2 regions of the Arthrobacter sp. BL-252-APC-1A genome follow, and region 1 is predicted to be linked to the other one. Evidence: predicted binding sites of a transcription regulator. Region 1 holds the regulator's gene; the other holds the start of a gene.
What was found. Region 1 encodes HspR, which represses chaperone genes until heat shock. Its sites were predicted from a motif close to AAGTTGAGTCNNNNNGACTCAACTT; they were not measured.

Region 1 (15,342 bases):
AACTGACCGGTATTGCACCGGCTCCGCGCGGGGTGCCGCAGGTTGAGGTCACCTTCGACATCGATGCCAACGGCATTGTCCACGTCTCCGCGAAGGACAAGGGCACCGGCGCTGAGCAGTCCATGACCATCACCGGCGGTTCCTCCCTCTCCAAGGAAGACATCGACCGCATGGTCCGCGAGGCGGAAGAGCACGCTGCGGAGGACAAGAAGCGCCGTGAGGCTGCCGACGTCCGCAACTCCGCTGAGCAGCTGGCCTACTCGGTGGACAAGCTCCTTTCCGACAACGACGACAAGCTGCCCGAGGACGTCAAGTCCGAGGTCAAGGGCGACGTCGATGCGCTGAAGAAGGCACTGGAAGGAACCGACAACGACGACGAGGTGAAGAGCGCGTTCGAGAAGCTGCAGGCTTCCCAGACCAAGCTCGGCGAAGCGATCTACTCGCAGGCCCAGGCAGCAGGTGACTCGGGTGCCGGCGCAGCCGGTGGCTCTGCCGACGGTGAGAACGCAGGCGGCTCGGCAGCCGGCGATGAAGACATCGTGGACGCCGAAGTCGTAGACGACGAAGAAAAGAAGTAGCCATGGCTGCTGAGAACGGCAACGGAAACCAGACCCCCGGCAACGAGCCGGAGGAAAACCAGGAACCGCAGTCGCAGCAGGCAGGATCCTCCGAGGCGGGCAGCCAGCCCGCCCCGGAGGGAGGCAGCGCCGAAGGCGATGCGCTCTCCCAGGCCGAAGAGATCCTGAACAGCGCCGGGGCCGAGGCCCCGGCGGCTGCCGGATCCCCTGAAGCCGCAGAGCTGCGCAATGACCTGCTTCGCCTGCAGGCGGAGTACGTCAACTACCGCCGCCGCGTGGAGCGGGACCGCGACGTCGCCCGGGAAATGGCAGTGATCGGAATGCTCAATTCCCTCCTGCCTGTCCTGGATGACATCGAGGCGGCCCGCAAGCACGGGGACCTTGCTGAGGGCCCTTTCGCATCCATCTCGGTAAAGCTGGAAAATACGCTCAAGGGCTACGGCCTGACCCGGATCGATGAGACCGGGGTGGAGTTCGATCCGAACGTCCACGAAGCGCTTATCCAGCAGCAGAGCCCCGACGTCACCTCGGACACCGTTACGCAGATCCTGCGCACGGGCTATAAGTCCAACGACAGGGTGCTGCGTGCGGCACAGGTGATCGTCTCCGTTCCGGAGCAGTAGCACTTCACGCCGGGGACCGCCGCTTCGGCGGTCCCCGGCGGCTCCGCATCGGAGCAGGCCCAAGCGTTGTTTATGCAAGACAGAGGAAGGGGACACCAATTGGCTAGCCAGGATTGGGTCGACAAGGATTTCTACAAGATTCTGGGTGTTCCCAAGGACGCTTCCGACGCCGACATCAAGAAGTCGTACCGGAAGCTCGCCCGCAAGTACCACCCGGACCAGAACCAGAATGACCCTGCCGCGGAGAAGATGTTCAAGGACGTCTCCGAGGCATACTCGGTGCTCTCCGATGCCGAGGAGCGCCAGCAGTATGACGCCATCCGCGCCATGGGCAGCGGTGCCCGGTTCTCGGCGGGCGGCGGAGGCGGCCCGGCAGGAGGTGCAGGTGCGGGCTTCGAGGACATCTTCGGCGGCCTCTTCGGCCAGCCGTCCGGCCGGTCCCGCCGCACTACCTACAGCACCGGCGGCGGCAATATTCCGCCGGAGTTCGCCGACCTCTTTGGCGGCGGCGGCTTTGGCGGGGGAGGAGGCTTCGGTTCAGCACCGCCGCAGAAGGGTGCCGACCGTACAGCCAGCACTACGATTTCCTTTGCCGGCTCCATCAACGGCACGGTAATCGGGCTGCGCGAGCCGAGCGGCGAAGTAGTGGAAGTCCGTGTCCCGGCCGGGGTCAAGGACGGCCAGCGGATCCGGGTCCGCGGCAAGGGGATGCCCGGCGCTGCCGGCAACGGGGACCTTATGGTCACGGTGCACGTCACCCCGCACGACTTCTTTGTCCGGGACGGGAACAATATCCGCATCCACGTTCCAGTGACGTTCCCGGAGGCGGCACTGGGTGCCACGATCGAGGTTCCTACACTGACCTCGGACAAGGTGAAGCTCAAGGTGCCGGCGGGAACACCGTCCGGGCGCACGCTGCGGGTCAAGGGCCGCGGCGTACACACCTCCAAAGGCAACGGCGACCTCCTGGTGACTGTTGACGTGGCGGTTCCCTCCCACCTGAACAAGGATGCCAAGGCAGCGGTCGAAGCCTTCGCCGAAGCCACCAGGGGCGAGGACCCCCGCGCTGGACTGGCCGCCAAGGCGCGTCTCTAGGACCTCGGCGGTCCTTGGCCGGTGCCCGGCTAAGATAACGACAACACACGGAAGCGAAGGAGAAGGCAGTGGGCATTGACGTCAACGCGCCGATCTTCGTGATCTCGGTTGCCGCGGAACTCGCCGACATGCATCCGCAAACCCTCCGGCAGTACGACCGGCTGGGGATCGTGAGCCCCAGCCGGGCTCCGGGCCGTTCCCGGCGCTATTCCCAGCGGGATATCGAGATGCTGCGGGAGGTTCAGCGCCTATCCCAGGAAGGTGTCTCCCTGGAAGGCATCAAACGGATCATGCAGCTGCAGCAGCAGGTCAGCGGGCTGCGCGAGCGGGTGGACCAGCTTTCCGCGGAGCTGGACCAGGTCCAGCAGCGCAGTGCCGACATGGGCCGGGTCTTCGCTGCCGGACTTGCCGGTGACGTCGTCACACTTTCCCGCGGCCAGCGGCCGCCTGCATCCAAAGCGCAGGCACGCACCAGCGGCCTGGCTGCCCTGGTGGCCCGGAGCCGCCGGGTCATGGCGTTGCCGGCCGGCAAGGGCGCGGCGGTGGAAACGGAGCTCGGCTACACCGCCGACCGCGGCGAGTTCTTCCGCTCCGGCCAGTCCTAGCGGAACCTCCGGCCTTGATCCCTGCGGTTGGCCCACACAGCGCCCGCGCAGAGCAGCACAGTCCAGACCAGGAAGCAGAGTACGGATGTGGCCGGCAGATCCTCGCCGGAGAGCGCTGAGACCGAGATGTCCCGCGCGGCCCGGGAGGGCAGGAACTGCGAGAAGGTGTTCAGCCCCGGAGAAAAGATGACCGGCGGAAGCATCATGCCGCCTGCGAAGGCGAGCGGGAAAAAGACCACCTGTGTCACTGCGATCGCGACCTTGGACGTACAGAGGTAGCCGATCAGCAGTCCCAGGAAAAGGAACGGGAGCCCGCAAAGAAGCCAGACCACCACTGAGACCGGAATGCGCCACCAGGAGAGCGTTCCGTCAGTGTAGAGCTGCAGTCCAGCCGTAGTGGTGGCTCCCACTACCAGCACGGGGACCAGTGCGAAGAACGCAAACATCATGGCCGTTATTGCCCGCGCCACGGTTGCCGGGAAGGCCCCGACCGGCAGGGTCCGGACGTAGCTGCTCCATGGATTGGCCCGTTCCTCAGCCACGCCGATGCCGTAGTTGAAGAGGAACGCGCTCATCACGCCGAAGACTGCCAGCTGCGCGATCGACATCAGTGAGGCCTGGGGGTCGGACGTAACCGCCGTCTGGGGCAGCACGAAGAACACCAGCGCCAGGGTCGGGAACACCGTTGAGGACAGAACGGCCACCGGAATGCGCAGCTGTTCCAGGACCTGCGCGCGGGTGTGGATGCGGATCAGCTCGAACAGCGGCTTGTTAGCCGGTTGGGTTGCAGGCGGACGGGCCGCGGCAGTACCGGTCATCGGGCTGCCTTCCTTTCCGTGTTGTGTTCCGGGCCGCCGGCCCGTTGCGTGAGCGAGATGAAGGCTTCCTCCAGGCTCGCGGCATGGACCTCCAGTCCGCGGAATTCCACCTGCTCCCGAACGAGCCGGCGAACCGTGTCATCGGCGTCGTGCGTTAGTACTGTTGTTGCGCCGGACGCTGACAGGCTCGCCGACACGGTGCCCGGCTGGGATTCAAAGTACGACGGCGGCAGGGAAGTGTGGAATGAAACCCGGCTAATGCTCACCCGGCTGCGGATCGCATCCACGTTGCCGTCGGCCACCACGGAGCCGCCGTTGATCACTACTACCCGGCTGGCCAGGGTCTGGATCTCGTCGAGGTAATGGCTGGTAATCAGCAGCGTGCCGCCGCCGGCACGGTAGTCTGCCAGCCGTTCCCACAGGTTCTCGCGGGCCTCGACATCCAGGCCGGTGGTCGGCTCGTCCAGGATCACCAGGCGGGGACGGCCCACCAGGGCCAGGGCCACGAGGAGGCGGCGCTGCTGGCCGCCGGAAAGCCCCCCGCACTGTTTATTGGACGCAGCCCCCAGTCCGAACCCGTCCAGCAGCTCTGCTGTTGGCACCGGACTGGCGTAGTGCGATCCGACGAAGTCCACCGTTTCACGCACGCGCAGCGTTGCCGGCACTGAGGTCGCCTGCGGTGTGGTGCCTAATGCCTGGCGGGCCAACGGGTTCCTGGGATCCTGTCCAAAAAGCTCGACGCGGCCGGAATCGGGCTGCCGGAGACCGCTGAGCAGGTTCAGGAGTGTGGACTTGCCGGCGCCGTTGGGTCCCAGCAAACCGACGGTCTCGCCGGCAGTGACAGTGAAGTCCACGCCGTCCAGCGCAGTGGTGGCACCGTAGGCCTTGCTGACTCCGTGAGCTGCCGCCAGGACTTCCTGGAAGCTTCGGGAAGGAGCGGTCATTTTGCTTATCTCCTGGTGGCAGGGCCGGCCGGAATATTCGTTATGCCAGGCCGGAGAGCAGGTCGGAAAGGTTCTTGCGGTAGCGGGCATAGGCGGCTCTGCCCTCGGGGGTAATGCCCACGTAGGTAGCGGGGGTGCGGCCCTCTATCGTCTTGGTGACTTCCACGTAGCCCGCGGTTTCAAGCTTTCGCAGGTGGGTGGAGAGGTTGCCGGCTGTCATTTCCAGCATTTTCTGGAGTTTGGTAAAGGCAATCTGGTTGTTCTCACCGACTTCGTTGAGCGTAGTGAGGGCACGCAGCCGGGATTCGGCGTGGATGACCGGGTCGAGTTCAGGCATGGGCCCGCCCGTTCCGGAGCCTGCGGGTACGCAGGTGTTCAACCACGGCTCCGGCCAGCATGCCGGTGGCCCCTAGGAAGAGGAAAACGGCCAGGAAGAAATCCGGTCCGGAGACGAGGGCTGCCACCGTGACGATCAGCAGCCAGATTCCAAGGAAGGACTGGGCGCGGTCGTTGAAGGTGGTTCCGCTGGTGATGTACAGCAACCCGACGATGAGGATCGCGACGGAGTTGATGAGCAGGCCCCGCAGCCAGAAATCGTCGACCGCCCGTCCGATCACAGCACTCAGCGCTCCCATGACGGTAAACCCGAGTGCCCAGGCGGCGCCGTACATTCCGCCCTGGAACGCGGACTGTCCGCGCAGTCCCCGGCTGCTGCGGAAGAAGATCGCAATAGTCGAGCCGGTGGCTGCTGCGAGGGCTATTCCGAGGATCGCCAGTGCTGCCGAAGGTTCCAGCGGAAGCCACCCCTGCTGTGTTCCCCACAAAGAGCCGTAGCCAATAATCCAGGTGACACCCCAGAGCAGGTACACCAGGGATGTGTTTCCGCTGAGGGTTCGGCGGGCGGAACGCTCTGCATCCTGGACCACGCGGAGGGCGGAATGCAGGTCCATGGTCTCTTCAGGGGCTGAATGCCCGTCCGTTTCTTTTCCGGACGTTGCGGCGGCCCCGGCAGGATCCGGTTTGCCTGCTTCAAGCTGGCCGTTACGGAAGGCTTTTTCGCTCATGCAAAGTAGTTTGCAGTACAAACCTGCTTCCGGCAAGAGGTAGCAACAAAAACAGGGGAGATGACGCTTCGGCGTCATCTCCCCTGTTGGAGCTTTGCTAACTCCGGCTGTCTTCCGGGATGGCAGGTGTCTCGCTGAAGTCCAGGGTCGGCGTCGGGCGCCGGAAGAACCTGGTGAGGTACAGGAGGTGGAGAACGCCCACCCCAACCCAAATCAGCCCCACAACAAAGGTGGTGGCGGAGAGCGAAGTCCAGAGCCACAGGCACAGGGCAACGCCGACGGCGGGCACGGCAACGTATTTCAGCGCGTCCAGGCCAGTGCGCCGCCCGTTGTCGATGGCGTAGTGCTTGATCACGCTGAGGTTCACGAAGGTGAAAGCGATGAGCGCCCCAAAGCTGATCATCGAAGAAGCCAGTTCGAGACTGAGCACAAGAGCCACCAGGGAGACCGCTCCCACGATCAGCGAGGCGGAGTACGGCGTCTTGAACCGGGGGTGGATCCTGCCAAACACGCCGCGGGGGAGTGTCCCGTCGCGGCCCATGGACAGCAGGATCCGGGAAACGGATACCTGGGATGCCATGGCGGAGGCGATGCAGCCGGCTACATATGCTGCCGTGAAAAACGTGCTGAGGAAGGTGCCGCCCACGTGGACCATGACGTCAACGGCAGCGGAGTCGGGATCCGTAAAGGACATCCAGTCCGGGAAGGCAACGTGGCCAAGCCAGGACAGGCCCAGGTAGATCGAGCCGGAAAGGACGGTACACAGCAGGATGGCCCGCGGAATAATCCGCCGTGGGTCCCGGGTTTCTTCCGCCAGGGTGGAGACGGCGTCGAAGCCCAGGAAGGACAGACAGAGGATTGCGGCGCCGGCGAATATGGTGCCGGCATCGAATCCTTCGCTGTAGAAGGGTGCCAGCGGACTAATCGGCTCGGCGTAGCCTGCGTAGGTGCCAAGGGACATCACCACAAACACGAGGATGAATACCGCCTGGGCGGCGATCAGGATCATGTTGGCGCTGGCGACCAGGCGGATGCCGATCACATTGAAGGTGGTGACGATGGCGATGGCCGCAACCACCCAGATCCACGCGGGGATCGCAGGGAAGGCCACACCCATGTAGATCCCGATGACCATGTAGTTGAGCATCGGCAGGAACAGGTAGTCCAGGAGCAGCGCCCAGCCGGCGAGGAAACCCGTGGAGGCACCGAAGGACTGCTGTACGTAGGTGTAGGCGCTTCCGGCCACCGGATAGGCACGAACCATGTTTGCGTAGGCAACGGCAGTGAAGATCATGGCGACCATGGTCACTGCGTAGGCAGCGGGAAGATGCCCGCTGGTCAGCTCCGTGACGATGCCGTAGGTGGTGAAGACGGTAAGCGGCACCATGTACGCGAGTCCGAAGAACACAACCGAGGGAAGCCCAAGGGTGCGCTTCAGCTGGGGTTTACGGACTGCCGCAGGGGCAGGTTGGGGAATTGCCATCCGATTTCCGTTTCTGTGGGGGCCAGGAACTGGCAGGGGAGGAAGAAAGCAGTAAGGCAGGCGGAACTACGCCAGCGCGGAATGGACGGGTTCTCCGCCAACTACGGTCAGCAGCACGGGCAGGTCGGTGAGAGCATCGCCGTCGGTCTCTGCCGGATCTTCGGCGAAGAGCACCAGGTTTGCGGTTGCACCGGGTTTGATCACGCCGAGGTCACCGCGGCCCAGTGCCTCGGCTGCCCAGCGGGTGTAACCAAGCAGCGCTTCGTAGCCGCTCAGCCTCTGTTCCGGTTCGAAAACAGGGGCCTGAACGTTTCCGGGGGTACGCCGCAGCCGCGCCCAGGCCATGCCGAGGCGCGGGTCGTACTGCGCCACAGGCCAGTCTGAACCGAGGGCAACGCGGCCGCCGGCTTCCAGCACATCCCTGACCCGGAAACCGCCGTGGGAGCGGTGCGGGCCCAGCCTGGACGCCCAGGCATCGGTGCCGTCTCCCGCACGCCACTGCATGTGCAGGGGCTGCATGGACGCTACGACGCCGGTTTCTGCCAGGTTTGAGATGTCCGGGTCGGTCAGGACTTCCAGATGTTCAATGCGGTTCGGTGCACCGGCAGCCGATGCCGTGCCCACACGCTTGTAGGCCTCAAGGATCTGGCCCACACCGGCGTCGCCCACCGAGTGCGTGGCGATCTGGTAGCCGAGGTTCGGTAAACGAACTCACCTGTGGTCATGCACGTCTGCGCAGTTCCAGTCTACCGATTCCACCAGACGCTCGGGAAAAGCTGAGGGTGAAGCCAGCGGCAGGGCGGCGTTCCCGCCTCCGCGTAGGAGTGGATCAGCGGCGTCGAGAGCCAGCGGTCGGCGTCCGCGGCCGCGAACGAGCGCAGAAGATACTTGTAGCCGTCACCGACTCTCATCACCCGCATCGAGACCGTCATGTGCAGTAGGTGAGCCAACATCGCGCGCTGCTTTGCCGTCATTGCAAACATGCTGTGTTTGGTCAGTATTGGTCGTGAGGCCGCGCAGAGCAAGTGAAGGACGGTCGACGTGACATGATAGTGGCATGTTGTTTCCCTCGGTGCCACTGACCGGATTGCTTTCCGATAGCTCAGTGTGGGCCCGCGTCACCGGCGGCGAGTCAGGCGCGATTGTGCTGCGTCACGTGTCCGGGGAACGGTTCGCCAAGGTCGTCTCCGTTGCTGATGCAAGCACGTTAGAAGACGAGCGCGATCGGATCGAGTGGCTGTCGACCACCGGGATTCCCGGCCCCAGCGTGCTCGACTGGCGCACCACCGAGCACGGCGCCTGCCTCATCACCAGTGCCGTCGCGGGCGTTCCGGCTGACCGGCTCGACTCGGCCCATCTCGCGCAGGCATGGCCGTCGATCACCGAATCCCTGGTCCGGCTGCACAGCATCCCCGCAAGTACGTGCCCGTACGGCAGGACTCTGGACGAGATGATGGCGCTGGCCCGCGCGACCGTCGCCGAGAACCGGGTCCACCCCGAGTTCCTGCCCCAGCAGCTCATCGAGGCCCCGCCCTCGGTGATCCTCGAAAGCTTAGAACGCGACCGCCCTTTCCGTCAGGAACAAGAGGACGCCGACAGGGTAGTCTGCCACGGAGACTTCTGCCTTCCCAACATCCTTATTGACCCTGATGCCTCGCTCGTGGCCGGGCTTATCGACCTCGGCCGACTCGGACAGGCAGATCCCTACGCCGACATCGCGCTCCTGCTGGCGAACGCTCGCGAGACCTGGCCCAACGAAGACACCGCCCAATGGGCGGATCACGACTTCGGCTCCCGGTACGGCATCGCCCTTGACCCCGACCGCCTGGACTTCTACCTCCGACTCGACCCGCTGACCTGGTAGACCATGCCCGGCGTACGCAGAATCCGCAGAAGGAAGCCGTCCGGCTCCAAAGGTAACAAGGAGATTGTCCGATGCGCCAGGGTCACGGCCAAGAAGTCGACCGCGGTTGTATCTCTGGGTGCCTTGCTACGATTGCTAGGTGAGTGAACGGCAGAAAGACGTTTTCCTTGACTCTGGCAGGGTGACATTTCGTCGGGGCGTGCCGGGGGATGACTTGGTGCTCGGTGACATTGACGGTTCCTTCGTTACCGACACCATTTTCGAGGTGCGGCTTTCTGCCAACGGGTTTACTCTCAACGAGAAGAGTGTCTCCTCTCCGATCGTCAAGAAGTTTCCTCTTAGCGAAGACATCGACGTTGATGATGAAGAGGCGTCAGCGCGATTTGTTGCCGTTGATGCGGACGGGAATGCCTGCGGGTTCATTGACTTGGTTTTCGAGGTGTGGAATCGACGAGTCGTGATAGCGGATTTGGGGCTCTCCCCTCAGTATCGTCGGAGAGGGCTGGGACGGGAACTGGTTGGCCTCGCGGCTGACTACGGGCGTGAATTGAACGCCCGAACCTTGTGGTTGGAGGTCACCAATATCAACGCACCGGCCATCCGCGCGTATCTCCGCATGGGGTTTAAGTTTTGCGGTTTGGATACCTCTCTGTATCGCGGAACTGCATCAGAAGGCGAGGTTGCGGTATTCATGAGCCAAGACTTACCCGGTTAGTGATTCTTGCGGGCCGAAAGGCCATTACACAGATCACATTTCCTCTAGAGTTGCCGCGTTGCTGAAACACGTTCTCGTGCTCTGACTTGACACTCTGTTTGGTTTCTTTCCCACAGGAATCAGGGATGCATTGCTGTTCGAAACAAGACGGCAAGTCCGATCATTCTGTCTCGACGGGGCGTTAGCGTTTCGAGGTCACGAAATCGGCCAGCAGCTGTGCGCAGGCTTCGGGATATCGTGCAGTGGTATCGATCTCAATGTCGTACACGACCCCGTCATGGACACGCGAGGCTTGTAAGCGTGCCATGCCCGGTACGCGGTCGTGGCGGGAAGCCTCACGGGCTGCAGCAACTTCTGGATCGCAGTGCACTCCTGCCCAGAGCATCGGCACCCCATCAAATGTTGACTGTAGATGCCGTTGTCCCTCACCTCCGGCAAGCAGCACCTCGTCAAGAATAATGTTGGCACCCGATTGCGCCAGCGTATGAAGTGCTGAGTACCAAGCGCGTTCCAGCCGTTTGTACTGCTCCGTCACCACGACAGTGCCATCAGGGCCGTAGCTGATTCCGGACTTCGGGCTGTCGCCCCGGCCGGGTAACGCTTCGATGAACGTATCTACCCCGAAGGTCAGCCAGGTTCCGGGAAGGGATTCTTGCAGTGCTCGTGCGATAGACGTCTTTCCCGAACTTGATCCGCCGTTGATTACGATCACTTGCGCATCCGGTTCCCGTGCGGTCACCCGTCGAGGCCCGCTACCTCCCTCGGCCGAACGGTCTCGCCGCTCAGTGCGGCGAGCAGGGTTGGCGTTCATTTGGGAAGTTGGTAATCGAACCAGAGCCGGTGGGTTCCGTCGCCGTCGACGGCGATCCCCCCGTCGCCTGAGATTCCACGCAACTCTCCGGTGCCGCTGGAGGGGATGATGGCGAAGGATTCTGCGCTCCGATCTTCACCTGCTGTCGTCGCTGAGTGCGTGAAGTTGAAAGTTCCCCACCGGTGGTGAAGCGATCCCTCGAAAGATTCCATCGCAACGTATCCGCCGATATTGCTCGCTGGGTCGAGTGCGTAGGTAAACAGCGTCGTCGAACGTCCGGTGATGTCTCCGGCGAAGAGCTTCTCCATTGTCGCGACGGCTACCGGGGTGCCAGTTTCGGGTCCGGCGTTCAAGGGTGGCTCGATGGGAGTGAATGCTTCCACTGTGAAGGTTCCTGTTGCTCGCATGATTCTCCTTTGGTTAGAGACGTGACTTTCAGAAGGGCACCACTGACGGAGTGGCGAATTGAGCTCGCTGACTTGCACCTCGTTTGGCTAGGGCGGATACCGACATTTCAGAGATTCGTGACACTGAGAGCGTCGAGAGTTCGATCGGTGTATTCGTCATTTCAGGTCGCGTTTCAGCGTCACGAATATGGCGAGGAGCCCGGCGAGTCCCGCGTAAGCAAGCAGTATGACCGCTCCCATGAGAGGAGACGCTAGCGAGGCCGGGCTGAGTGAGGTCTGCTCGGCGAGGGTGTCGGTGAGGAAGGAGAAGCTCGTCAGCGAGGCTGTCGCTCCGCCTGGCATGAAGGGGTATAGCTTGTTCACGCCGGGGAGCATCATGAGCACGAACTCGATGAAGTAGAAGTATCCGAGCACGATGCCGATGGCGATGAGTTGGTTGCGGGCGAGCGCTCCGATACTTACCCCTAACACCATGTACACGGCCGCTGCGAGGGCGAGTTGGAGTAGCGGCAGAATGATCTCGCCAACAGGCACCGGAATCGTCACTCCGCGTACTGCTGCTCCTGCGAAGAGAGCCGCACCGGATGCGATTGAGGAGACGAGCCCATACGTTAGGCCGAGCAGGGTGTAGACGACGAGCTTCGCACCAAGCACCTGCCCTCGCCTTGGCACTGCGAGGAACGTGGTGCCAATAGTTCGGTGCCGGTACTCGGAGGTGATGGCGATGGTGCCGATGAGCGCGGGGATGAACAACAGCACCGTGGGAAGCCCGAGAACGATCGCGAAGCCATCCGGGGTATCAAGCCCGGGCATTGGCGGGGTCGCGTTCTCCGGCCCAATGAATGCGAGTGTGCCTGTCAGGAGTGCGCCGCAGGTGGCTGCGAGGAGGATCGTCCAGAGCGCGAGACGAAGAGTTACCAGTTTGATGAGCTCGCCGCGGATCACGCTCATCATCGGTCTCCTCCCTGTGTCGCGCGAAGGAACACGTCCTCAAGGGATGCGCCTGACGAGCGAATTTCGGTGAGAGAGGCGGCTCGCCTCACCCGCCCCTTATCGATGAGCACGACATCGTCCACGGTGTGCTCGACCTCACCGAGCACGTGGCTGGACAACAAGACGGTGCGCCCTGATCTCGCGAACTCTTGGAGGAACGTTCTCAGCCACACGACACCCCCCGGGTCTAAGCCATTGGAGGGTTCATCGAGCACGAGGATTTCCGGGTCGCCCAGAAGCGCCGTCGCAAGCGAGAGCCGCTGGCGCATTCCGGTCGAGAACGTGCCGATGCGACGGTCAGTGAAAGCGGTCGCGCCAACCTGTTCGAGCACCGCTTCGATTCGTGTCCGAGAAAGCCCCGAAAGCGCACTGTAAGTGAGCAAGTGCTGCCTGGCGGTCATCCTCGGATGCGCGCCCGCAATATCCACCACCGCCCCGACAACGCTTGCCGGCTGGGGGTGATCTCGATAGCGTCTTCCGTGCACAAGTGCCGTTCCTCCGGACGGTCGGGTCAGCCCTAGCAGTATGCGTAGCGTCGTCGTTTTCCCTGCACCGTTCGGGCCCAGGAAGCCCGTGACCCGGCCTGAGGCCGCTATGAACGTGGCCTCCGATACTGCGTCAACGGAACCGAAGCTCTTACGAAGACCCTGGATCTCAATCGGCGCACGGCTCATCGTGCGAGGCCTTCCTGAATGTTGTGCGCGATGTTCTCCGCGTCATCGGTGCTGAGGAGGATCTCGTCGAACCCGGTCTCATCACGAACCGTGTGAAGGCGAAGGAGGGGCATGCCCCGTTTCATCGACACCAGTCGCCGGACACCCGAAGGGTGAGCGAAGGTGCCGAGTTTGCGATAGCCAGACATGACGAAACCAGAACGAATACCGAGTACTTCTGAGGACCAGCCAGGCTCAACGCGAGCCGACCGGATCGCAGCTAACGGAACGTGCAGGAAGCTTCGCCCGACCATCATGGACTCCCAGCCAGGGAAGCGCACGTCAACGCCTGCCATTCCATAGGTCGTCTGCGTCATCGCGCGCTCCTCTGCTTCAATGGGTGGTAGGTCAATGAGAACATTATCATAGTGATAACGATGAGGGGTAGAGTCATGGCTGCAGAGCGTCCGATCGCCGACCTCGTGCTCCACCCCGTTCGCATGAAGATCATCCAACAAATCGGCCACCGCAACATGACAACCGCTCAGCTCCGCAAAGCACTGCCGGAAGTGAAGCAGGCCACGCTGTATCGGCACGTCGCAGCCCTGCTCGATGCCGAGATCTTGGCGGTCGTTGACGAACGACAGGTGCGTGGTGCCATCGAGCGTACGCTCGCCCTCGGGGAACGCATGGCCCACGTCGGCCATGAGGAGATGCAGGCGATGGACACTCTGCAGTTGCGCTCGGCATTCGCGATGTTCCTCAGCGACCTTTCACACGATTTCGAAGAGGTTCTCGAAGACGGACGCACAGACTTGCGCGGATTCCTCGGGTTCGCACGCGCACCGCTCTACCTCGACACGCAAGACCTTGAGAAACTTCAAACAGAGTTCATGGAAGTACTCACGCCCTACCTCCAACGACGCGATGACGCACAACGTCGCATCAGCCTCGCCACCATCCTCATCCCCGACGCCGATGCTTAGCTTCTCAGCCCGGTTGCATTACGCCGACGTGAACACTCGCCGGACAAACAACCCACAGGGCGCGTGCGCACCGTGAGAGTTATGCCACAGGTCCCGGATCTGGCAGCGTCCGTGAGCAACCCTCCGGTGTGCACCAGTCGATGCGCGGCTGGAGTATGTCTCCCGCTCGTGCAGCAGCCCCTCCTTCAAGGCCGCCTGCCGCTCGAACTTGCGCAGGTGGGAGAAGAGGTTAGTCGCTGTCATCCCCAGCTCCCGCTGCACCTGCGCAAATGGAACCCGTGCTGCCCGACTCACGCGCGGCCAGCTCGGTGACGATCCGGGGCCGCTTCGTCCTGTGAATCCTTCGGTCGAGTTGAACCAGCATCGTCATACCATTCCTGAACTACTTACCCGCGCGCTGAGTCCGGAGGTGGTCGCGGAGCGGTCCGATGACACCCCACATGAGAGCGGTGAACGCCGCCGAGATGATCCAGTAGAGCAGCCAGAATGAATCGGCGAAGCCCACCACTGCGATGCCAATCCCGAGCAGCCCGATAGTGATTGATACGGCGACGAGACAGCGGAGCCAGTACTGCATGCTCGACCGCTCCGGCACCACCGGGAGTTGATCCTCAGGCAGGCCGGTGTACTTCTTGGCAAACCGCCGGTCGAAGCGGCGGATGATCTCTGGGCCGAAGGTGACCGAGAAGCCGACGTAGAACGCTGCCAAGCCGTGACTGAAGTCAGAGGGCGCTCCGCGACCGAGGTCGATATAGGTGAGTGTGATGATGGCGAGATCCACGACCGGGGTGAGGGTCAGCAGCACCGTGGAGATTGAGCGCCAGCGCAGAAGGTAGCGGATAGAGAAGCCCCCGAGAAGCAGCGCCCAGAAGGCCACCTCCCCGGCGATGATGTACGGCAGCATCGGCGTTCCTCTCCTCGGCGCATCAATTCGGCTCTATTATCGTACAGTGGTACCATGATAGCTTGAGGGCATGCCGAAAATCGTCGACCACGCCGCGCGGCGAGACGAGATTGGATGGGCTGTGGCCAGGCTGATTGAGGCCGAAGGTGTACACGCGGTCACAGTCCGAGCCGCCGCTGCCGCCGTCGGCTTTCCACCTTCGACGCTGCGCCACTACTTCCCAAATGGCGATCAGATGCTCGCCCATGCACTCGTCGTCGTGCGGGAGCGGCAGAAGCAGCGGCTTGCAGCCGTCACCTGGCCCGAGGAACAGCGAGCGGCGCTTCGAGAGGCCTGGCTCCAGACGCTGCCGCTGGACGCCGACCGCCTCACGGAAACACATGTCTGGTTAGCCGCGAGTCTCACGGCCCGCTCCGACGAGGCCCGGCGCATCCTGGCCGACATCAACACAGGCTTGGATCGCCTCTGTGACGCAACGGCGCAGGCGCTGACTTCACCAGACCAGCAGGCGGCTGCCGCAACAGCCCTCCGAGCGTTCACCGATGGCCTCGCTCTCGGCGCGATCGCTCAGCCGGAACACTTCACCCCTGAGCGCATTACTGAGAGCCTAGACTTCTATCTCGCTTCGACCCAGAGCCGCTAAGCGCTCGCGTCTCCGCCCAGCATTCAGCGCCCATGACCCAGGCCGAACCCTCTCTACTCTGTGAAGGACGCAGGCTACGTCCATGTCGTGGGAGGCTACGGGTCAGAGCCCGATTCCAGGCTCACGCTGTGTATCTGGGCCTTGGCGCGTGGGCGG
Region 2 (15,342 bases), on a different contig from region 1:
TCCCATCTACCAGTCGACGTCGTTCGTTTTCAAGGACACCGCCGACGCCGCGAACCTGTTTTCGCTGCAGAAGTACGGCAACATCTACTCCCGGATCGGCAACCCCACAGTCGCCGCGTTCGAGGAGCGCATCGCCTCCCTGGAGGGCGGCATCGGTGCGGTAGCGACGGCGTCGGGCATGTCCGCGGAGTTCGTCACCTTCGCGGCAATCTGCTCAGCCGGGGACCACATTGTGGCCGCTTCCCAGCTCTACGGCGGGACGGTCACGCAGCTGGATGTCACGCTGCGCCGCTTCGGCATCGAGACCACTTTTGTGCCGGGCACGGATCCGGCGGACTACGCCGCCGCAATCCAGGAAAACACCAAGGCCGTCTACGCGGAGGTCGTAGCGAACCCGAGCGGTGAAGTCACGGACATTGAGGGCCTGGCGAAGGTAGCGCACGACGCCGGTGTGCCGCTGATCCTCGACGCCACCCTGAGCACTCCTTACCTGGTGCAGCCGTTCAAGCACGGCGCGGACATTGTGATCCACTCCGCCACCAAGTTCATCGGCGGGCACGGCACCACCCTGGGCGGCGTCGTCGTGGAGGCCGGCACCTTCAACTGGGGCAACGGCAAGTTCCCTGCCATGACCGAGCCGGTGCCGTCCTACGGCAACATCTCCTGGTGGGGGAACTTCGGGGAGTACGGCTTCCTGACCAAACTGCGGTCCGAGCAGCTGCGCGATATTGGACCGACATTGAGCGCGCAGTCCGCGTTCCAGCTGCTGCAGGGCGTGGAAACCCTCGCTCAGCGGGTGGACGAGCACCTCCGCAACGCACAGGCCGTAGCCGAATGGCTGGAAGCGGATGAGCGCGTGGCCTGGGTGTCCTACGCCGGCCTTGAATCCCATCCTCATCATGAACGCGCGAAGAAGTACCTGCCCAAGGGTCCGGGTTCCGTCTTCAGCTTCGGCGTGAAGGGCGGCCGTTCTGCCGGGCAGACATTCATTGAATCGCTGCAGCTTGCCTCACATCTGGCCAACGTGGGTGACTCCCGCACCCTGGTGATCCACCCGGCGTCGACTACTCACCAGCAGCTCTCCCCCGAACAGCTGGCTGCCGGCGGCGTGCCGGAGGACCTGGTGCGCATTTCCGTGGGCCTGGAAGACCTGGAGGATATTCTCTGGGACCTGGACCAGGCGCTGACCGCTGCTGCAGCAGGTGCGGCACCCGCCGCCGCCGAACCCGCTGCGGCCTGCAGCATTCCGCTTGAAACCGAGGAGTCAGCCAATGTCTGAGAACCGCACCTGGGCGGGGCCCAGCGCCCCCGAACGGCTGTCCCTGCTGCGTTCGGCGAAATCGATCGCCATTGTGGGTGCTTCGGACAAACCGTCCCGTGCCTCCTACTTCGTGGCCACGTACCTGCTCTCCTCCTCGCCGTACAAGGTGTACTTCGTGAACCCGGTAGCCAAGGAGATCCTGGGCCAGCCGGTGTACGCCTCACTGGCTGACTTGCCGGAGACCCCGGACATCGTGGATGTGTTCCGCCGGCACGATGACCTGCCGACCGTGCTGGAAGAGGCAAAGGCCGTGGGTGCCAAGACGCTCTGGCTGCAGCTGGGCTCCTGGCATGAGGACGTAGCCCGTGACGCTGAAGCGGCCGGCATGAACGTGGTGATGGACCGCTGCGTCAAGATTGAGCACGCCCGGTTCCACGGCGGACTGAACCTGGCAGGGTTCAACACGGGAGTGATTTCCTCCAAGCGGCAGCTCACCGCTTAGCCCGTATTTACCGCCGAGAGGCCAGTTCCTGCTGTTTCACGCTCCAGCAGGAACTGGCCTCTCGTTTTGTCTGGGAGTGACCGGAACGGGTTAACCGTCGCCGCGGCCACCAGGCTGCTCCGAACCGCCGCGGTTGCCGTCCTTGCCGGTATTCTGGCGGCCACTGTCATCCTTGCGGTCCCGGTTCCCGCCTTGTCCGCGATCCTTGTTTTCGGCAGCCTGGCCTGGCCAGTCCTGGGTTTTTTGCCACCCGTAAGTCTTCTCGCTGTGGTGGTCGTCTTTCCAGCCCGGGCCGTTGTTCCGGCCCTGGTTGTTCTCCGAATCCTGGCCGTTGTTCCAGCCCTGGCCTGGGTTCCCACTCTGGCCTGGCCCCTCGTGCTGCCATTTCCCGGGAGTACCGGGATCCTGTTCCAGGCCGGTCTGCATCTCCCCCTGGACAGGCTGGTCTCCTGCCGGGTCCGGCGTTTCATCAGCCGGTGGCGCATCCGGCTCGACCGGGACGGCGGACGGCACAGCGGCCGGGTCCGGTGCAGCTGGATTCTGAGCCTCGGGACTTGGCGACGGCGCGGGGACCTGCTCATAGTCGAACGGCGCGGGGACCTCGGGTGAATCTTCGGCCGTGACCCACAGGCCGCCGCTGGTGGCCGCAACGCCGGTTGTGCCGGCTGCCATGGCAGCGATGATGGCTCCGCCAAGCAGGTATCCGCGGCGGCGGGACGGCCTGCGCAGCGGCGTCACGCCTGCAGAAAAGAAGGCCTCGAGCTGCGGGCTGGCGGCCGGGACAGCTGTGTGTCCTTCCGCGCGGAGGCCCATAAGGGCTTCACCGAGCTCCGGAGTCTCAGGGACACCTGACTCCGCCAAGAGGCGCCGGACCGATTCCCGGTCACTGGGGTTGCTGGACGTGCTGTTCATGTTTATCCGCTGCCTCCTTCCCTGCCATCCGTTCCTTGAGCGCCAGGAGCGCCCGCCTTTGAAGCTGTTTGACGGAGTTGACCGTCTTCCCCATGGTTGCTGCGGTCTCTTCGAGCGAGAGGTCGGCAACTACCCGCAGCAGCAGGACTTCGCGCTGGGGCTCACTGAGCCCGTCCAGCAGTTCTGCCGCCGCCAGCGGAGAGTGCACAACAGCGTCCTCTGCAGATTCCGTGGTCCGCTGATCCAGCTGCGGATCGTACGGGGCAGTTGCCGGCTGGCGCTCACGGCGGCGGTAGTCGTCCACCATCCGCGCGTGCGCCACGGAAAAAACGAAGGTACGCAGACCTTCGGGACCGCCGGAGACCGTGGAAATCCTGGAGAAAACCGCCAGAAATACATCCTGTGTCAGAGCCTCGGGGTCTTCACAACCCTTGGATTTCAGGTAGCCAAGAACTGAGGGGGCCAGAGACTCGTAGACAGCCCGCAATGCCGCGGGGGTGTTGGCACGCGCTTCAGAGACGATTGTCTCTGTAAGCGGATCAGCCAAGGCGGGGTCCTTCGGTCTGGGTCGTTGGGGCGAACCAAATCGTACCCCGCCCAAGCTGATCCTGCAGGAGATGGCCGCGCCGGTACTCGTTGGGGGATGAGCACCGACGCGGCCATTCAAAGTGGTAATCGTGCCGGGTACGCAAAAGGTTACGCACCTGCCAAAGTTTTTTCCGCAGCGCCCCCCGCGGTGAACGCATCCTCCGCCCATCACGCAGCGGCGGCAGCAGGAGCACGGCGCCTGATGTGGAAGACTTGATTGGGTCCGTCCTTCAAGCGGCGGGCACAGCGCGGACGGCCCGAGGCGAATACTCCTGCCAGCCCGTACCGAACCAGCAACACCGCGGCCATCCGGCCCGGTCCAGGAAGACAATGCCGAGCACTACACCCCACCACACTGATTTGAAGCGCGGCCTCACCCTGCGGCACATCCGGTTCATCGCACTGGGTTCCGCCATTGGAACCGGACTGTTCTACGGCTCCTCGGAAACCATCCAGGCTGCCGGACCTGCAGTGCTGATCGCCTACATTATTGCCGGGTGCGCCGTGTTCCTGGTCATGCGGGCCTTGGGCGAAATGGCCGTCCGGCACCCGGTTGCAGGCTCTTTTGCCCAGTACGCCGGACGTTACCTGGGACCGCGGATGGGGTTCCTCACCGGCTGGACCTTCGCCTTCGAGATGATCATCGTTGCCATTGCGGACATGACAGCGGTCAGCATGTACATGGGGCTGTGGTTTCCGGACACACCCGGGTGGATCTGGATGATCGCGGCAATGCTGCTGATCGGGGGTCTCAATCTTCTGCGCGTGCGCGTCTTCGGCGAACTGGAGTTCTGGTTCACCCTCATTAAGGTATCCACCATTGTGGCGATGATTGCCGGCGGTCTCTACCTGATCGTCTTCGGCGTCAGCACCGGCGGATACCAGCCGGGGGTCAACAACCTGGTGGACCACGGCGGCTTCGCGCCCTTCGGTGTCTGGGGCATTGTGATGAGCCTCGGCATCGTCGTCTTTTCCTTCGGCGGCGTTGAAACGCTGGGTGTAACTGCAGGAGAAGCAGGCGACCCGCAGCGCGCAATCCCCAAGGCCGTGAACACTGTTCCGGTCAGGATCCTGCTTTTCTACGTTCTCTCACTGGGCGTCATGCTCTGCCTTCTGCCGTGGGACCGGATAGGTTCCGAGGGCAGCCCGTTTGTTCAGGTTTTCGCAGGACTGGGCATTCCGTTCGCTGAGCACCTGATTAACGCCGTGGTGCTCACGGCGGCACTCTCCGCCATGAACTCGATCTTCTACGCGGCCTCACGGACCATGTACGGGCTGGCCGAACAGGGACATGCGCCGCAGGCATTCACCTGGGTCTCGCGTTTTGGGATCCCGGTGTGGCCGGTGGCAATCATCATGGCCTGCCTCATCGCGGGCCTGGGTCTGTTCCTGTGGATTCCTGAGCAGCTGTTCCTGGTTGTCGCCTCCATCGCCACCTTCGCGACCCTCTTCACCTGGTCGTCGATCCTGCTCAGCCACCACCGGATGCGGCTGCAGATGCGGCGGGAGGCTACGCCGTCGGCCGGTTTTGCCTTCCCGGGCTGGCCGGTACTGAACTACATCACGCTGGGTTTCATGGCGCTGGTCACCGTCATCCTGGCGTTTACCGGTCCCGGACGCACGGCGTTGGCTGTGGGAGCGGTCTGGCTGCTGCTGATGCTTGCGGCCTACCAGTTCCTGGTCAAGGACGAGGGCCGGAAGCCGATCGAGCTGCCGGAGCCTGGCCGCGAAGCCTGACACCGGGGCGGGAGCCGATCGAGCTGCCGGAGCCTAGCCTCGTGGCGCAAACCTAGCTGCGTTCCGGATCGATGCATTCGGCCCGACCCAGTTTTCCTCCGTTTTGGGACATCCCTGCCGCAATGGGACAGCCTGCGGAGTGTTTTCCCTGCGGTTTGGGACATCCCTGCCAGTTGGGGACTTTCCTGCGCGGCTCCGCGGCAGGAAAGTCCCAAGGCGTACGGTTTGTCCCAAAACGGAGCGAAACGGCCGGGGGCGACCCTGAACAGGCTCCCGCGCCCGGCTGCTTAGCGGCCCCGGCGGCCCCGCGCCTGGCGGCCCGTTCAGCGGCTCGGCGTCCTGAGGGTCAACGTCGCACCCGCGCCGGCGGCCGCGCGGCCAGCCGTCCCAGCCTGCGGGTAAGGCTCGGACCGCATCCCGAAACTAGCTGGTCTCGACGACGACCTCGCCGGGCGCAAAGCGCCGGTTGGCCAGCACCGGAAGATACTCCCGGACCTCTTCGATCCGGTTCCTGTTCACGTCCGCAGTGGCAACCGCTTCCGGGTCATCACCAAGGAAGACCTGCGGAACACCCATCGGATCCAGGATGGCGGAGTGGCCGATCGTGTGGCCGCTCGAAGTTCCCGCTGCTGCCACCCAGACGGTGTTTTCGATGGCGCGGGCCTTGAGCAGGGTCTCCCAGTGGTCGATCTTGTGCTCGCCCTTGAACCAAGCGGCGGGAACCGCAAGCAGATCCGCTTCCTGCACAGCCAGGGCACGGGCGAGTTCGGGGAACCGCAGGTCGTAGCAGGTCATGAGGCCCACCCGCAGGCCGCCGAGCTCCACAACCTGGATTCCGCGGTCCCCTGCCTTGATCCGGGTGGATTCGGAGTAGCTGAAGGCGTCGTAAAGGTGCAGCTTCCGGTAGGTCGCTGCGATCCGCCCGTCGGCTTCGATCGCCACGAGCGTGTTGTAGGGCCGTTCCTCCCCCGAGGATTCGTACCCGCCGGCAACGACGGCGATGCCCAGCTCCGCGGCGGTCAGGGACAGCCGCTGCACAAAGGTGCTCCAGCCGGCGTCGACCGCTGCGGTCAGCGGGCCTTCGACCTTGCCGATGCTGAACATCGACTCTTCCGGGAAGACAATCAGTTCCGATCCCTCGGCCCTGGCCTTTTCCGCCAGCGAGCGCATCACTGCAAGGTTCGCTTCGACGTCGCCGCTGGGGCTGAACTGACCTACGCTGACCAACATTTGGGGAACCGCCTTGCCTTCGGGACCAGGATTGTTCCCAGCCTAGTGCAGGTCCCCAAAGTGCAGCACGGGTTTCAGGACCGCTCCTGATTTCGCGGCGGCGGCCGCGTCATTGATGTTCTGGAAACCGTAGCGGGTAATGAGCTTCTCCAGCGGGAACCGGCCCTGCTGCACCAGTTCCACCAGTGCGGGCAGGAACAGCTGCGGGGTGGAGTCACCTTCGGTAATACCGATGACCTGGCGGCCGTTCAGCATGAAGTTCACGTCCAGTTCCACGGTGGAGCCGGGGGCGGGGGCACCGATGAGCCCCAGTTTGCCCAGCGGCGCCAATGCGTCCGCCGCGGTTGCGGCAACCCGGGTGCTGCCGGTGGTTTCCAGGGCATGGGTCACGCCGGCGCCGTCCGTCATTTCAAACAGGGCCTGCAGAGCATCGGTACTGCCGGAATTGACGACGTCGGTGGCTCCCAGTTCACGGGCCAGCTCCAGTCTCGAATCCACCAGGTCCATGACCACAATGCGGGTGGATCCGCTTAGCGCCGCCGCCATGACCGCGGAAAGCCCGACAGGACCTGCCCCGAACACGGCGAGAATGGAGCCCGGTTCGGGCCGGAGAACGTTCATGACCGCGCCGGCGCCGGTCTGGATGCCGCAGCCAAGCGGGGCGAGGAGCGAAAGATCGGCGTCGGGATCCACCTTGGTGACGCCGCGCTCATCCGCCAGCACCAGGTCGGAGAAGGAGGACTGCGCGAAGAAGTGCCCATGGACACCCTTCCCGTCCTTGCTGATGGTGGCGCTGCCGTCCATCCGCTGCCCGCCCACCAGGTTCAGTTCCAGGAAGTACGTGCAGTAGGCAGGGTGGCCGCTGCGGCAGTTCCGGCACACTCCGCAGCTGGTGAAGCTGAGCAGTACATGGTCACCCGGAACCACTGAGGTCACAGCGGAACCCACTTCTTCCACCACACCGGCGCCCTCGTGTCCCAGGACTCCGGGCAGCGGGAAGGGGATGTGGCCGGCCTGGACGCCCAGGTCCGTGCCGCAGACACCGGCGGCCTGCACCCGGACCAGGACCTCGTCCGGACGGGGGTCGTCCAGGACCACGTCGGTGATTTCGAAAGGTTCATTGATGCCGCGCAGGATCGCGGCGCGCGCCTGGGTAGTCATAGCGCCCACGCTACGCGGATGGGCGCCCGCGCGTCAGGGTCCGGACGCGGATCGGGGCGGCAGGCGGAAACTCCGCCGGCCGCCCCCTCAGCAATAGTGCCCTTATGCGCTGACTGCCTCAGTTTCCTGGTGGTCTTCTGCGGCACCAAGCGAAGCGCTGGAACCGGACTGCACCTCGATGCGGCGCGGCCGGGCCTTCTCGCTGACCGGGATAATCACGTTCAGCACGCCGTTTTCATAGTGTGCGGTGATGCCGTCGGTATCGATGCCCTGGCCCAGGCTGAGCTGGCGCAGGAAGGACCCGCCTTCGCGTTCACGGGTGAGCCACTGAACGCCGTCCGTGCCCCGCAGCGTTCGCTCGGCGCGGATGGTCAGCAGCTGGCCGTCGACGTCGATGTCCACGGACCCCGGGTCAATGCCGGGAAGGTCAACGCTCAGGACATACCGGTCATCCTGCCGGTACAGGTCCATGGGCATGCCGCGCAGGGACTCGCTGCGGACTGCCTGGGCAAAACGGTCGAGTTCGCGGAACGGATCAAAGCGTGTTTCCATCACAAATCAACTCCTTCACTCCGCTGCAAGCAGCGGGCTGATCTGCCATTTGAATCAAAGTTGAGTTGGTATAGCTCAACTTTGGGCAGTAGATTAGCACTTGCAACCCGAGAGTGCTAACCCGAGGTTGCAGCGGAGATTTCCGCACCGCCGTCTTTCATTCGAACCATGTCTGGAAGGTAGGGAGCAGTGTCCCAACACCCTGGAACAGCCCACCGCGCCGAACGCGTTGAGAAACTCTTCACGCTTCCCAGCCGGATGTCCGGCTCGGCGCCCTCCCCCATACTCGATGCGGCCGCCTGGATCAGCGGACTGTGGGTAGTCGCCGCCGTGCTGGGCGTCGGCATTTTCTCCGGAGGAACAACTTCCCTGGTGCTGGCCCTCGTGCTGCTCTACGGCACCGGCGCCGCGCTGTCGGTACTGGGCTGGCTGACCTGGCGCGGCCTGCGCGTGCGCGCCGCCCGCCGTCTTGCCGCGGAACCCGGCGCATCCGCAGCCCGTGATTTCCTGGCTGCAACCGCTGCCGCCCAGGCCGAGTTCCGTGCAGCCGTTTTCCCCGAGGGCGCCACCGGAACACCCGAGGTCCGGCGCGCCCTGGCCTCCTCCCGAGCCGCCGCTGAGGGTGCACCCAGCAGCGTCCTGCCGGCCAGGCCCACAACGGGCAGCGCGGTGCGGACCGTCCCGCGTTCCGGCAAATCTCCTATCCGCAAGAACGCCGTCTGCAAGTCTGCCGCCCGCCGCCGCGGCGCAAAACCGCCCGCACAGCCGGTGCAGGATGATTTCGCCCCCGCCGCCTAGACTGAGGCGCCATGGAAGAAATCAAGGAACCTGTCCAGCTGTCCCTGGGAGACGGGAAGCTGAACCCGGCTGCGGCGGGCTTTTCCCGCGCCCCGCTGCACGCATTCGCGGATCTTCTCCAGGGGCTTCGGCATGGCTGGCGGACCAAACGGTGGGAATACTGGGGCGTACTGACCCCGGACCTGGTGCTTGGCATGACCATTGCCCACCTGGACTATGCCGCCACCCTGCAGCTGTACGTGTACGAACGCGCAACCGGCAAGGTAATCAGCCTGGCGCCGCTGGCCCTCCCGCCCGGCTCCAGTGCCGTCCTTCCGGACACGCTCCCGCCGCTCACCGCCGTCGGCACCACCGGCGGGCTGCATCTTCGTTTCCATGACGACGACGGCGGAACGCACCTGCGCGCTGAGTCGCCGCGTGTCGGCGTCGAGCTTTATGCACCAGCAGAAGGCGACGTCCTCGGCGTCGTGGTTCCGTGGTCGGATGCCCGTTACCAGTACACCCTCAAGGACGTCGCGCGGCGGGTCAGCGGCACCATCACGGTCGACGGGCGGGAGTATCCCGTGGGGGATGGCGCGTTTGCCGTCCTGGACCGCGGACGCGGACGCTGGCCCTATTCCCGGCGCTGGAACTGGGCGGCCGGCTACGGGACAACTGAAGGTACCCGGCTTGGACTGCAGCTTGGCGGCATGTGGACGGCCGGAACACCGGCAACGGAGAACGCGCTGATCGTGGACGGGGTACTCCACCATTACGACGGCGAGCTCGAGTTCAGCTACGACCTTACGGACCCGCAGGCGCCCTGGCATGTCCGCGGGGACTGGCTCGAGGCGACCCTCACCCCCTTCCACCGGCGGCTGGCTGCCACCAACGCCGTCCTCGTCGCGTCGAAGACCTGGCAGGCTTTTGGTGCGTGGTCCGGCTGGGCCGCGGCTCCGGACGGTACGCGCTACGATCTGGAAGGCGTGCACGGCTGGATCGAAGAAGCCCGGAACCGCTGGTAGTTGGGGTTTGGCTGCCCCCGGCGTTGGCTTGCTGTCCGCGGCGCAGATTCCCACTCATCGTGACAGATGTGAACCAACGGGACCTCACCAGTCCCATCAGTAACGACGAGTGTGAAACTGTGCAACCCAAGCCCCCGACACGGCATCCCGGAGCGCACACTGGAACCATGAAGCCAGTGGCCTTCCTGGGGATTTTGCTGATGTTCGCCGGATTGATCGGGTGCGGATTCTGCTTCGTGTTCTGGGCCGGGACACCGTCCTTGCAGCCTCCGCCCGGGGTTGCTTTCCTCTACGTTGCGCTTTCCGTCCTTTCGGTCGCCTGCATTGCCGCGTCCCTCTTCATCCGGCGCCGCTACCAATCCGGTCCCCGCTAGGGGTTTTCCAACACTGAGCACGCTGCTAGGTTCGGAGCCACCAGCCCCGACCCGAAGGAGCCCCAAGTGGCCAACAGGTTTGCCTCCCTTGCCCTGGATGCCGTCAACGTGGAAAGCCAGGCCAACTTCTGGACCGAAGCACTGGGTTACCGGGTGGCCGAATTGTTCGACGGCGGCATCTCCCTGGCTCCGGCCGAGGGCGTGGCTGGACCTCCGATCGACATCATCCCCGTCCCGGATGCCAAGACTGCGAAGCTCCGCCTGCACATCGACCTGGTTCCCGACGGATGCACCCAGCAGGAGGAAGTGGACCGGCTGCTTGCCCTCGGCGCTGTCCGGGCCGATGTCGGGCAGGGCCCGGATGTCTCCTGGGTTGTGCTGGCCGATCCCGAAGGCAACGAGTTCTGCGTCCTGTCCGCACGGGATTAGCAGAGCACACAGCAATAAGCCCCGCAGCCAAAAACGGCTGCGGGGCTTATGTATAGGCGGATTATTCGCTGATCAGGTCGCGGATCACGATCGTCTGGTCGCGGTCCGGGCCGACGCCGATCGCGGAGAACCGGGTGCCGGACATCTTCTCCAGCGCCAGCACGTAGTTCCGGGCGTTCTCCGGCAGGTCCTCGAGGGTCTTGGCGCCGGTGATGTCCTCGGTCCAGCCGTCAAAGTACTCGAAGATCGGCTTGGCGTGGTGGAAGTCGGTCTGCGTCATGGGCATTTCATCGAAACGCACGCCGTCGACGTCGTAGGCCACGCACACCGGGATCTTCTCGATGCCGGTGAGCACATCCAGCTTGGTGACGAAGTAGTCCGTGAAACCGTTGACGCGGGAAGCGTGGCGCGCCAGCACGGCGTCGTACCAGCCGCAGCGGCGCGGGCGGCCGGTGTTTACGCCGAACTCGCCGCCGGTCTTCTGCAGGTACAGGCCCATGTCATCGAAGAGTTCGGTGGGGAACGGTCCGGCACCAACGCGGGTGGTGTAGGCCTTGATGATGCCCACGGCGCGGTTAATGCGGGTGGGGCCAATGCCTGAGCCCACCGAGGCGCCGCCGGCCGTCGGGTTGGAGGAGGTCACAAACGGGTAGGTGCCGTGGTCCACGTCCAGGAACGTAGCCTGGCCGCCTTCCATCAGGATCACCTTGCCCTCGTCCAGTGCACGGTTGAGCTCGAAGGTGGAATCGATGACCATCGGGCGCAGGCGGTCGGCGTAGGAGAGGAAGTACTCCACCATCTCTTCGGTGTCCACGTCGCGGCGGTTGTAGACCTTCAGCAGCAGCTGGTTCTTCTGCCGCAGCGAACCCTCAACCTTCTGGCGCAGGATCGACTCGTCGAAGATGTCCTGCACGCGGATGCCGAGCCGCGCCACCTTGTCCATGTAGGCCGGGCCGATTCCGCGGCCGGTGGTGCCGATGGCACGCTTGCCCAGGAAACGTTCGGTGACTTTGTCCATCACCTGGTGGAACGGGGCAACAAGGTGCGCATTGGCGGAGATCCGCAGCTTGGAGGTGTCCGCGCCGCGCGCTTCCAGCCCGTCGATTTCGGTGAAGAGGGCCTCGAGGTTCACCACGCAGCCGTTGCCGATCACCGGGATGGCATTGGGGCTCAGGATGCCGGCGGGGAGCAGCTTCAGTTCGTACTTTTCACCGCCGACGACGACGGTGTGGCCTGCGTTGTTTCCCCCGTTGGGCTTGACGACGTAGTCGACGCGGCCGCCAAGCAGGTCGGTGGCCTTACCTTTACCTTCGTCGCCCCACTGGGCGCCGACGATGACAATTGCGGGCATGGGATCCTCCCCCATTAGTTACGTTAGGGAGCCGCGCCAGGCGCTGAACCGCTACCGTGCATGAGAACGCCCCTGCACCGTGAGACACAGGACACAGGTGTACAGGCTCAGGGCTGCGGGGCTCTTACCTGTCAAGTTTAGCCGATCCGCGGCCTGACCCGTTTGGATGCACAGGCGGGAGGCGTACGGTTTAGGCATGGAGCGCTTCCGCGGCTATATTGCCGGACTGGGCACTGCCTCGGGAACCCGCCTGGTTGTAGGGCACTGGCCGGACTCACCGTTCGGTCCTTTCACCGATGTAATGGTTGAAAACCGGTTTGGTGCCCGGCTGCTGCTGGCCCCGAGTGAGGCCGTAGCCCGCTATGTCTCCTCCACGTATACATTCGACGCAATCGACGTGGTTCCCGTCAGCGCTTTCCTGTCCGGGGACAGGCTGACGGTCGACGGCGGTGCGCTGCGGCTAAGCGCCAGGCTGGGCCAGGTGACCCTGCTGGGCAGGCTGCTGGAATCCGTGCCCGCACCGCTGGCCGTCCACCCGCTGTGGCTGCAGGCGGTGAATCCGCTGGCCCGCCTGATTGTCCGCGGTGTCCGTACGGCAGGAACCACCGGGGACCGGCTGGAGTTCTACGGAGTACGCTCCATCCGCCGGCTGGTGTCAGCACAGTGCTCATGGCGCGGCGAGGATCTTGGCCCCCTGGCTCCGGTAAGTCCGCCGGTCCGCTTCGGTTTTTCATCCGTCCCGGCCCGCCCCCAGATTCTGGCTGTCACCACCACAATCACCGCCCGGGTCCAGGGAGAAGGAATCCGCTCATGGAAAACCGCTTTCACCCGCATGCCGAGTCCGTCTGGTCTTACCCCCGCCCGCCCCGCGTCGAGCCAAGCGGGGAACATGTCCAGGTCTGGCTCGCCGGAACGCTGATCGCGGACACAATCCACGCACTGCGTGTCCTGGAAACGAGCCATCCGCCCGTCTACTACCTGCCCTTGGATGTCTTCGCCTCCGGAGTCCTGCAGCCTGTTCCCGGAACCACGCACTGCGAATTCAAGGGCGCTGCCGCCTATTTCGACGTCGTGTCCGGGCCGCAGCGCGCGGCCCGCGCGGCATGGACCTATCCGCGTCCGTTTCCCGGCTACGAGGAACTCGTCCACACGGCTGCCCTGTATCCGGGGCTGATGGACACCGTGCTGGTGGACGGCGAAGAAGTGCAGCCGCAGGAAGGGGACTTCTACGGCGGCTGGATCACAAGCCGGGTAACCGGGCCTTTTAAAGGCGCGCCGGGCACCTGGGGCTGGTAACGCCTAGGCCCTTGCTCAGCTTGGGTGGTACTAGCCCTCGATGGCAGCCTTGGCCGACGGGTCGGAAGCGTCCAGGAACTTCTCGATCCGGTCCACTTCCTCACTCTCGCCGATCGCCGCTGCGGCACGACCCAGGGCGTACAGCGCACGGAGGAAGCCGCGGTTGGGTTCGTGCTCCCACGGGATGGGGCCGGTGCCGCGCCAGCCGGCACGCCGCAGCGCGTCCAGGCCGCGGTGGTAACCCACCCGGGCGTAGGCGTAGGACTCCACCGGACGTCCGTCGTTGAACGCCTCGTCGGCGAGGATGGCCCAGACCTGCGAGGAGGTGGGGAACTTGGCTGCCAGGTCCACTGCCTCGTCACCTGCGGCGAGGCGCGCGACGACGTCGGTCTCCTCGGGCAGGTACGTGGGCTCGGGGCCGAGCAGGTTCTTGCGGAATTCGTCTGACATTAGAGGTGCTTTCCTGCCGATCCGAGGGACTGGGCGGCCTCGACCACGCGGGCGGCCATGCCCTTTTCAGCCGAGGCGCCCCAGACGCGGGGGTCGTACTGCTTCTTGTTGCCGACTTCGCCGTCCACCTTGAGCACGCCGTCGTAGTAGCGGAACATGTGGTCTGCCACCGGACGGGTGTAGGCGTACTGGGTGTCGGTGTCGATGTTCATCTTCACCACGCCGTAGGACACGGCGTCGGCGATTTCCTGGGCAGAGGAGCCGGAACCGCCGTGGAAGACCAGGTCGAACGGGCGCTCCTTGCCGATTGAACCGCCAACGGCGGCCTGGATCTCGTCAAGGATTTCCGGGCGCAGCTTCACGCCGCCGGGCTTGTACACGCCGTGCACGTTGCCGAAGGTCAGCGCGGTGAGGTAGCGGCCCTTGCTGCCGTCGCCCAGCGCCTCAATGGTTGCCATGCCGTCGGCAACGGTGGTGTAGAGCTTCTCGTTGATCTCGTTCTCGACGCCGTCTTCCTCGCCGCCCACGGTGCCGATTTCGACTTCGAGGATGATCTTGGCAGCTGCCGTGCGGGCCAGCAGGTCCTGGGCGATCTTCAGGTTTTCCTCGAGGGTCTCGGCGGAGCCGTCCCACATGTGGGAGTTGAAGATGGGATCCTCGCCGCGCTTGACGCGCTCTTCGGAGGCGGCCAGGAGGGGCAGGACAAAGTCGTCCAGCTTGTCCTTGGGGCAGTGGTCGGTGTGCAGGGCAATGTTCACGTCATAGCTCTTGGCCACTTCGCGGGCGTACGCGGCGAAGGCCAGGGAACCGGTAACCATGTTCTTGACTGAGGCACCGGACCAGTACGCGGCACCGCCGGTGGAGACCTGGACAATGCCGTCCGAGCCGGCCTCAGCAAAACCTGCGAGGGCCGCGTTGAGGGTCTGGGAGGAGGTGACGTTGACGGCCGGGTATGCGAATCCCCCTGCTTTGGCCCGGTCGATCATCTCTGCATAGATCTCGGGGGTTGCAATAGGCATGCTGACTCCTTAGCGAAGTTAAAAATGCGGCAGGGCCGGGCCCTCTTTGGCTCCCCCCATCCTAGCCACAAGTGCCCTGCGATCATCAGGCGCACACGGCATTACGCGGCCAAAAGGGCTCAGGCCCGGCACAGCGGTGCTGCGCCGGGCCTGGGCGAAGGCCGGGGCTAGTCCTGGGCCGGCATCAGCCAGCAGCGTTCCTGCCGGATCCGGACCTCAACGCAGGTACCGGCGTCCATGATGTCTTCGGGGGCCGGATCGCTCACAACTGAAGTGATGTTTCCGTCCTGCGTCTCTACCTCGTACTCAATCCAGGAACCGTAGAACACGGAGTTCAGGATCCGGCCAACGTTGCCGGCAATCTGGACTTCGGCGTGGTTTACCGCGTCGATCCGTGTCACGGAGACGGATTCCGGACGGACCAGCAGCGTAGCCGGCTGGGCGTCGCTGACGCCGTCGTGCGCGGGCACCTGGTGCATCCCGCCCAGGACCGAGACGGTGGCCTGGCGGGCTTCTCCGTCCCCGGTGACCCGGTGGTTCTGCGCTTCAAGGAAGTTGGCCCGGCCAATGAAGTCGGCAACAAACACGGATGCCGGACGGCGGTAGACCTCAGTGGGCGGTGCCACCTGTTCGATCCGGCCCTGCCGCATCACGACGATCCGGTCGGAGAGGGTCATT

Region 2: a site for HspR is predicted at 8,001-8,025, ahead of FYJ28_RS09125 (Hsp20/alpha crystallin family protein). Genes of this name have one in related genera too.

The regions. Positions count from the first base shown of each region.
Region 1 is NZ_VULS01000007.1:102,598-117,939, forward strand. It holds gene dnaK (molecular chaperone DnaK) at 1-578, shown strand, start outside; gene FYJ28_RS11870 (nucleotide exchange factor GrpE) at 581-1,201, shown strand; gene FYJ28_RS11875 (DnaJ C-terminal domain-containing protein) at 1,301-2,296, shown strand; gene FYJ28_RS17630 (heat shock protein transcriptional repressor HspR) at 2,371-2,901, shown strand; gene FYJ28_RS11885 (hypothetical protein) at 2,898-3,719, opposite strand; gene FYJ28_RS11890 (ABC transporter ATP-binding protein) at 3,716-4,663, opposite strand; gene FYJ28_RS11895 (transcriptional regulator) at 4,704-5,000, opposite strand; gene FYJ28_RS11900 (hypothetical protein) at 4,993-5,727, opposite strand; gene FYJ28_RS11905 (APC family permease) at 5,825-7,210, opposite strand; partial or broken gene FYJ28_RS11910 (amidohydrolase family protein) at 7,277-7,897, opposite strand; gene FYJ28_RS11915 (hypothetical protein) at 7,957-8,163, opposite strand; gene FYJ28_RS11920 (APH(3'') family aminoglycoside O-phosphotransferase) at 8,268-9,074, shown strand; gene FYJ28_RS11925 (GNAT family N-acetyltransferase) at 9,214-9,789, shown strand; gene FYJ28_RS11930 (chloramphenicol phosphotransferase CPT family protein) at 9,971-10,501, opposite strand; gene FYJ28_RS11935 (DUF3224 domain-containing protein) at 10,597-11,007, opposite strand; gene FYJ28_RS11940 (ABC transporter permease) at 11,164-11,958, opposite strand; gene FYJ28_RS11945 (ABC transporter ATP-binding protein) at 11,958-12,674, opposite strand; gene FYJ28_RS11950 (hypothetical protein) at 12,671-13,030, opposite strand; gene FYJ28_RS11955 (helix-turn-helix domain-containing protein) at 13,106-13,639, shown strand; gene FYJ28_RS11960 (hypothetical protein) at 14,022-14,543, opposite strand; gene FYJ28_RS11965 (TetR family transcriptional regulator C-terminal domain-containing protein) at 14,614-15,186, shown strand; gene mobF (MobF family relaxase) at 15,289-15,342, opposite strand, start outside.
Region 2 is NZ_VULS01000005.1:41,459-56,800, forward strand. It holds gene FYJ28_RS09090 (O-acetylhomoserine aminocarboxypropyltransferase/cysteine synthase family protein) at 1-1,279, shown strand, start outside; gene FYJ28_RS09095 (CoA-binding protein) at 1,272-1,763, shown strand; gene FYJ28_RS09100 (hypothetical protein) at 1,854-2,675, opposite strand; gene FYJ28_RS09105 (RNA polymerase sigma factor) at 2,647-3,222, opposite strand; gene FYJ28_RS09110 (amino acid permease) at 3,594-5,000, shown strand; gene FYJ28_RS09115 (carbon-nitrogen hydrolase family protein) at 5,424-6,230, opposite strand; gene FYJ28_RS09120 (NAD(P)-dependent alcohol dehydrogenase) at 6,273-7,391, opposite strand; gene FYJ28_RS09125 (Hsp20/alpha crystallin family protein) at 7,494-7,943, opposite strand; gene FYJ28_RS09130 (hypothetical protein) at 8,133-8,741, shown strand; gene FYJ28_RS09135 (DUF2804 domain-containing protein) at 8,753-9,745, shown strand; gene FYJ28_RS09140 (VOC family protein) at 10,186-10,548, shown strand; gene FYJ28_RS09145 (adenylosuccinate synthase) at 10,610-11,899, opposite strand; gene FYJ28_RS09150 (hypothetical protein) at 12,096-12,818, shown strand; gene FYJ28_RS09155 (DUF427 domain-containing protein) at 12,710-13,195, shown strand; gene FYJ28_RS09160 (DUF3151 domain-containing protein) at 13,226-13,645, opposite strand; gene fbaA (class II fructose-bisphosphate aldolase) at 13,645-14,664, opposite strand; gene FYJ28_RS09170 (ABC transporter ATP-binding protein) at 14,832-15,342, opposite strand, start outside.